One region of the Agrobacterium sp. H141 genome, then DNA from elsewhere that is predicted to be linked to it. Evidence: riboswitches for the same ligand, from Rfam matches in the RefSeq annotation. Region 1 holds a riboswitch; the other holds the start of a gene.

Evidence for each region. Region 1 has a riboswitch for S-adenosylmethionine ahead of ACWPM9_RS18155 (O-succinylhomoserine sulfhydrylase). Riboswitches for the same ligand answer to the same signal wherever they lie in the genome.
Region 2: linked by a shared signal. The riboswitch ahead of metA (homoserine O-acetyltransferase MetA) and the one ahead of ACWPM9_RS18155 (O-succinylhomoserine sulfhydrylase) in region 1 are both predicted to bind S-adenosylmethionine.

Annotation. Positions count from the first base shown of each region.
Region 1 covers NZ_CM169893.1:3,861,305-3,864,683, forward strand. The annotation lists gene apaG (Co2+/Mg2+ efflux protein ApaG) at 2-394, opposite strand; gene ACWPM9_RS18155 (O-succinylhomoserine sulfhydrylase) at 542-1,726, opposite strand; SAM riboswitch at 1,770-1,848, opposite strand; gene ACWPM9_RS18160 (2'-deoxycytidine 5'-triphosphate deaminase) at 1,921-3,018, shown strand; tRNA gene ACWPM9_RS18165 (tRNA-Gly) at 3,074-3,147, shown strand; gene ACWPM9_RS18170 (glycosyltransferase family 2 protein) at 3,136-3,379, opposite strand, start outside.
Region 2 covers NZ_CM169893.1:191,775-195,153, forward strand. The annotation lists gene ACWPM9_RS00865 (aldose epimerase family protein) at 1-667, opposite strand, end outside; gene metA (homoserine O-acetyltransferase MetA) at 692-1,618, opposite strand; SAM riboswitch at 1,703-1,780, opposite strand; gene rpsU (30S ribosomal protein S21) at 2,031-2,270, shown strand; gene ACWPM9_RS00880 (thiamine diphosphokinase) at 2,420-3,070, shown strand; gene ACWPM9_RS00885 (ABC-F family ATP-binding cassette domain-containing protein) at 3,075-3,379, shown strand, end outside.

The DNA.
Region 1 (3,379 bases):
GTTAGTTCAGGACGCGGGCCAGACCCGGGCTATCGAGCGAAAATGCGGGGATGGCGACATTGAAACGTTCGCCGTCCTCTGTCTGCATCTGATAATGACCGAACATCATGCCTGATGGCGTATCCAGCGGGCATCCCGACTGGTATTCGTAGGATGCTCCAGGATCGAGCTGGGGCTGTTCACCGACGACCCCCGGGCCGCGAACCTCGTCCACCTGCCCGTTTTGATCGGTGATATTCCAGTAACGGTTGATCAGTCTCACCGGCTTGTCGGAATGGTTTGATATGACGACACGATAGCCCCAGACATAGCGGTCGTCACCCGGATCGGATTGCTCCTCCAGATAATACGGCTCGACACTCACCTCTATGTCCCTCGTCAGGGCTCGATACATTCGCCAAACCTCCAATCAGTTCGTTAACCATATTCTACAGCCTGACGTTAACGTCAATAAAAGGCTGTGGCGCATGCACGCTCCACAGCCTTTGTTACAGATTATTTCTGGGCATCCACGCGACAATTATCGGTAGCGTGACAGAGGTCAGGCCTTCACGACATCCAATGCCCGGGCGAAGTCCTCGAGCAGATCGTCGCCATCCTCGATACCGCAGGACAACCGGACGGTGCCATCGGTTATGCCCAGCTCCGCACGCGCTTCGTCACTGAGGTTCTTGTGCGTGGTGGTTGCCGGATGGGTGATCAGGCTCTTGGCATCGCCAAGATTGTTGGAGATGGTCACCACGTCCAATGCGTCCTGCAAGGCGAAGGCCGCATCCTTGCCGCCCTTCATTTCGAAGGCAACGAGCGTCGATCCGCCCGTCATCTGCTTTGCAATGATGCTGGCCTGAGGATGATCGGCGCGTCCCGGATAAATGACACGGGCCACCTTGCCGCTGTCGGCGAGCAGGTCGGCGATCCTTGCCGCATTCTCCGTCTGCTGCTTTACCCGCAGAGGCAGCGTCTCAATGCCCTTCAGCAATGTCCATGCATTGAACGGAGACATGGCGGGACCGCTATGACGGAAATAGTCATGCAGGTTTTCGTCGATCCATTCCTTGTTGGACAGAACGACGCCTCCCAGACAACGACCCTGACCATCGATATGCTTGGTTGCGGAGTAGACGACGACATGTGCACCCAGTTCCAAAGGCTTCTGGAACAGCGGAGTTGCAAAGACATTGTCGACAACCAGTGTCGCGCCTGCCTGATCGGCCAGTCTTGCCACGGCTGCAATATCAACCACTTCCAGTGTCGGATTGGTCGGGCTTTCGAGGAAGAAGACCTTTGTATTGGGGCGGATCGCCTCTTCCCATTTTGCGAGATCGCGACCATCGACCAGTGTGCAGTCGATGCCATAGCGAGGGGCGAGCGTCTCGACCACCCAGCGGCACGAACCGAACAGGGCGCGAGCAGCAACGATGTGGTCGCCCGTTTTCAGCTGACACATGATCGCAGCCGTGATTGCGGCCATGCCCGATGCCGTGGCGCGCGCATCTTCGGCACCTTCCAGCATGCACATGCGCTTTTCAAACATATCATTGGTCGGGCTGCCGTAACGGGCGTAGATAAAACCGTCGTCCTCGCCCTTGAAGCGCGCCTCTGCGGCGGCGGAATTGTCGTAGACGAAGCCCTGGGTCAGGAAGATTGCTTCCGATACCTCACCGTATTGCGAGCGGAGTGTTCCTCCATGGACAAGTTGCGTTGCCGGGCGCCATTTCTTGCTCATGCCACGTGCCTTTCAAACAAAAAAAACCGGTCGCAAAAGCAGACCGGTTTCATACCCGGTCTTTTTAGCCATTTGTTTAACGTGGCTGCAAGCCGACCGGCCAAATCACCACGGGATAAGGGCCTAATACGCCGGTTGGTGACTTGCGTCAATTCTCCGCTTTTGATTTTGTCTCGCCAAACAGGAACGACGACATGACTAGGAAATCAGGCATTCTGGCCGACCGCGCCATCAAGGCGCTCTTCGCTGAAGGTCAGCTGAAAAGCCAGGACACACTCGACAGCGACCAGATACAGCCAGCCAGCCTCGATCTGCGCCTTGGCTCGAAAGCTATCCGCGTGCGCGCCAGTTTCATGCCGGGCCCCGGCTGCACCGTTGCCGAGAAGCTTGAGCGGCTGACCCTTCACGAGATCGACCTTGAGAACGGAGCGGTGCTGGAAACCGGCTGCGTCTACATCGTTCCGCTGATGGAAAGCCTTGAGCTTCCAGAGGATATTTCGGCGTCGGCGAACCCCAAGAGTTCCACTGGTCGCCTGGACATCTTTACCCGCGTCATGGTCGACCGGGCCCAGGAGTTCGACAAGGTGCCGGCCGGCTATAAAGGGCCGCTCTATCTGGAGATTTCGCCGCGGACATTCCCGATCATCGTTCGACGCGGCTCACGCCTGTCGCAGATCCGCTTTCGTGTCGGGCACGCCTTGCTGTCAGAAGCGCAATTGCTGGACCTGCATTCCGCTGAAACGCTTGTTGCCAGTGATGTGCCCAATGTCTCCGGCGGTGGCATTGCGCTTTCGATCGACCTGACCGGCTCCAGCCCTGACGGTCTGATCGGCTATCGGGGCAAGCACCACACTTCTGTGATAGATGTTGACCGGAAAGCCGCCCACGACATTCTCGACTTCTGGGAACCGATCTATAACCGCGGCAGCCGCGAACTGATCCTCGATCCGGACGAGTTCTATATTCTCGTTTCCAACGAGGCTGTGCATGTGCCTCCCCTTTATGCTGCTGAAATGACGCCATACGACCCGCTGGTGGGTGAGTTCCGCGTGCACTATGCCGGCTTCTTCGACCCGGGCTTTGGACATGCGGGCGCCGGCGGTGCCGGAAGCCGTGCTGTACTGGAAGTGCGCAGCCACGAAGTCCCCTTCATTCTCGAGCATGGCCAGATTATCGGCCGGCTGGTTTATGAGGACATGCAGGAAAAGCCGGAAGGGCTTTATGGCACCGGGCTCGGGTCGAACTATCAGGCGCAGGGCCTGAAGCTCTCCAAGCATTTCCGCGCAGGCTGAGCCTTCGTTTTTGCGCTTGCTGGCTGCCGTCGCTTGCTGGTAATGAAGTCTCATCGCGGGTGTAGCTCAATGGTAGAGCAGCAGCTTCCCAAGCTGAATACGAGGGTTCGATTCCCTTCACCCGCTCCAAAGTCTTGGCTTCCATCTCCGGCTCCACCATCTCTGGCGACGCACTTGTTCCTGTGCTGCCGGCGAATGGGGTGTCTTGTGCCAGAAGAACGGATTGCGCCTGAGTTCAAACACGGCGCGCCAGGCAGCGATGGTGATCATCATCCAGTAGACCGGGACACCAATCCATCGCATGCCGATTCGTTGTTTTTCCTGCGGCATCATGGGTGAGACACCGAGTGCGATGAACACC
Region 2 (3,379 bases), 610 kb from region 1:
AATCGAATGGTGTTTTCTCGACTGAACGCTGTTCACCCGTCGGTATGAGCTTGTCGTCAACGGGAAGATAATGCTTGGCGGCGATCATGATCCGATGATCGAGAATCGTATCGCCACCATCCAGATTGAAATAGGAATGATGGCAGATATTGGCGGGTGTCGGTTGATCCGTGATGGTTTCATGCGTGACGGAAAAAATGCCGCCTTCCTTCAATCGGTAGGTGGTCTTCACAGTGCAGTTGCCGGGATAACCGCCCCGGCCGTCAGGATCGGTAAATGTCAGGACGGCGTAATCGCTTCCATAGTCAACGAGTTCCCAAGTATTGACCCCCATGCCATCGCCGCCGCCATGAAGGTGGCCATAGCCGCCTTCGTTCAGGTCAAGCTGGTAGCTTTTGCCGTCGATCGTCATGCGACCATTGGCGATGCGGTTGGCGTAGCGACCCGGCGTGGTGCCGAAGTAAGGGGAATGGGCCAGATAGTCGCTGAAGCGTTCGAAGCCGAGCACGAGAGAAGGTTCATGGCCGTCGAGGCGCAGATCCTGAAGCACTCCACCCCAGGTCAGGATGGAGGCCTTCAGGCCACCGCCTGATAAATGGATGCGGTGAACCGGTTGGCCTTTCTTATCCGTTCCAAAAAGCTCAAGCTTTGACTGATCGCTTGTCACGTTGTTATTCCTCCCCTTGAATGCCTAGCTGCCCGTCTTTCCGATGGCCTTCAGCTCGTATGGCGTGGTCTGATAGATTTCGTTGATCCAGTTTCCGAAAAAAAGGTGGGCATGGCTGCGCCAGCGGTTTTGCGGCGGCCGGTCCGGATTATCTCCGGGAAAATAATTGAAGGGCGGCTTGATCGGCGCGCCCGTCTCCACGTCGCGGAAATATTCATCTGCGAGAGAGGTGGAATCATATTCGACATGGTTGAACATGTAGAGGCGCCTGGATGCTTCTTCCTGAACAAGGCAGACACCCATTTCATCCGATTCCATCAGAATCTCGAGGCCCTCAACCTTCTCGATGTCGGCTCTTCGAACTTCTGTCCATCTCGATACCGGGATCTGGAAATCATCGGAGAACCCACTGAGATAGACGGATGACGGCTTGAGGTTCTGATGACGATAGACACCGAAGGCCTTTTCACCGAGCGCATATTTCGGCACGCCATGAAAATGATAGATCGCAGCCATCGCACCCCAGCAGATATTCAGCGTGGAGTGAACATTGGTCTTTGTCCAATCGAGGATCTGGCACATTTCATCCCAGTAGGTCACATCCTCAAAGGGGAGCGTTTCAATCGGAGCGCCGGTGATGATGAAGCCGTCGAACTGACGGTCCTTCACTTCATCCCAGGTTTCATAGAATGAGAGCAGGTGCTCTTCCGGCGTGTTTTTGGCCCTGTGCCCGCCGATGCGGATGAGCGAAAACTCCACCTGAAGCGGTGATGCGCCGACCAGTCTTGCGATCTGAAGCTCTGTCTTGATCTTGTTCGGCATGAGGTTGAGGAGGCCGATTTGCAAGGGGCGGATGTCCTGGCGGATCGCTTCGGTTTCCGTCATGACGCGCACGCCCTCATCAAGGAGGGTTTCGAAGGCTGGTAGCGTATCGGGGATCTTGATCGGCATATTTGGCTCGACTTTCCTTCTCGTCGCGGAATACCGCGTACAAAAATCCGGCCGCTTGGTGATCGCCACCGGTTCCGGGAAGTCTGTCAACTTGCCACGGCCCTTTAGCGATTTGTTTAACGTGGCTGCAAGCCGGCCGGCCAAATCACCACGATCAGCAGCTTTGATAGCTCTGCCGCAGCAGGTGGTCAACGAAAAAGCATGATGCAACCTGTGCTGTTCGGGCTTGACCCGGAGGGGGTGCTGACTACATAAGACGCGTGGCCGGGTTTCTTCGCCTTGCGCGGACCACATAATTTTATGCCCGGCATCGCTCTCAGCCGAAAGCGAAATAGCACCTGAAGAGTGCCGTCGTTCATACCGCCTTATCGGCGGGCACGAACTATGTGTTACCTCAAACGAAGGAGACAACGTGCAAGTTATTGTCCGTGACAACAATGTAGACCAGGCGTTGCGTGCGCTGAAAAAGAAGATGCAGCGCGAAGGCCTTTTCCGTGAAATGAAGGCTCGCCAAGCCTATGAGAAGCCATCTGCTCGCCGCGCTCGCGAAAAGGCAGAAGGCATCAGCCGCATGCGCAAGCTGGCCCGCAAGAAAGCACAGCGCGAAGGGCTGATTCCGGGACCTCGCAAAAAAGTAGCTGCAGGGCGGTAATCGCGCCCATTTGCGTGAGATATGATCGCATCGGTCTTAGATCGATCTGGCAACAAGGGTGAAGGCGCCGCGTTTTGGTACTTCTATACAGTACCGCTGTTTCGATGCGCCTTTCCCTTTTGCGTAAAGATGCGCTAAGGGCTCGTTTCATGAACGAACCCGCTTTTACAATCCTTCTTGGTGGAATGCTGACGCCTTCGGAACGGCTTAAACAAGTCGTCGCCGACACGCGCGCCATTGCCGCTGATGGTGGCATGCGTCACGCGAAAATGCTGGGACTTCAGCCTGAGCTTTGGGTTGGCGATTTCGACAGTTCCGATGACCTGCCCGAAAGCGATTATCCCGGCATTTTGAGGATGCCTTATCCGGCCAGAAAGAATGTGACGGACGGGGAGATTGCCGTGGATGAGGCGATAGCCCGAGGGGCGCGCAAGCTTGTTCTGGTGGGCGCGCTTGGCGGTGAGCGCTCCGACCATGCGATGATGCACCTGATTGCCGGTGTCGCATTGGCGAAATCCGGTCTGGACGTGATGATGACCTCGGGCGACGAAGAAGCATATCCGTTGCTTTCAAGGCCCTTGCATCTCGACTTGCCGCAAGGCTCGCTGTTTTCCGTGCTTGGTCTGACAAGGCTTGAAGGCCTTACCATTCGCAATGCACGCTACCCGCTCAACGACTTTACCCTTCCATTCGGTTCTTCGCGGACGATTTCGAACGTCGCCGAAGGACCAGTCGAATTCACGCTGGGCAGCGGCGATGCCGTGATCCTTGCGCGCCCTCATGACCTGACCGGAGCCTGAAACCTTGGCGCCTCCCATTTTGAAACTCGACGACATCAAGCTTTCCTTTGGCGGTACGCCATTGCTCGACGGCGCAAATCTGCAGGTAGAACCGGGCGACCGGATTTGTCTCGTGGGGCGAAACGGCTCCGGCAAGTCGACGCTGATGAAGATTGCCGCCGGCATGGTGGAGTCACAGTCGGGCGAGGTGTTTAGGCATCCGTCTTCGACGATCCGCTATCTGGAGCAGGCTCCGGATTTCGGCGGATATACCACCGTTCAGGCATATGCAGAATCGGGGCTTGGCCCCGGAGACGATGCCTATCGGGT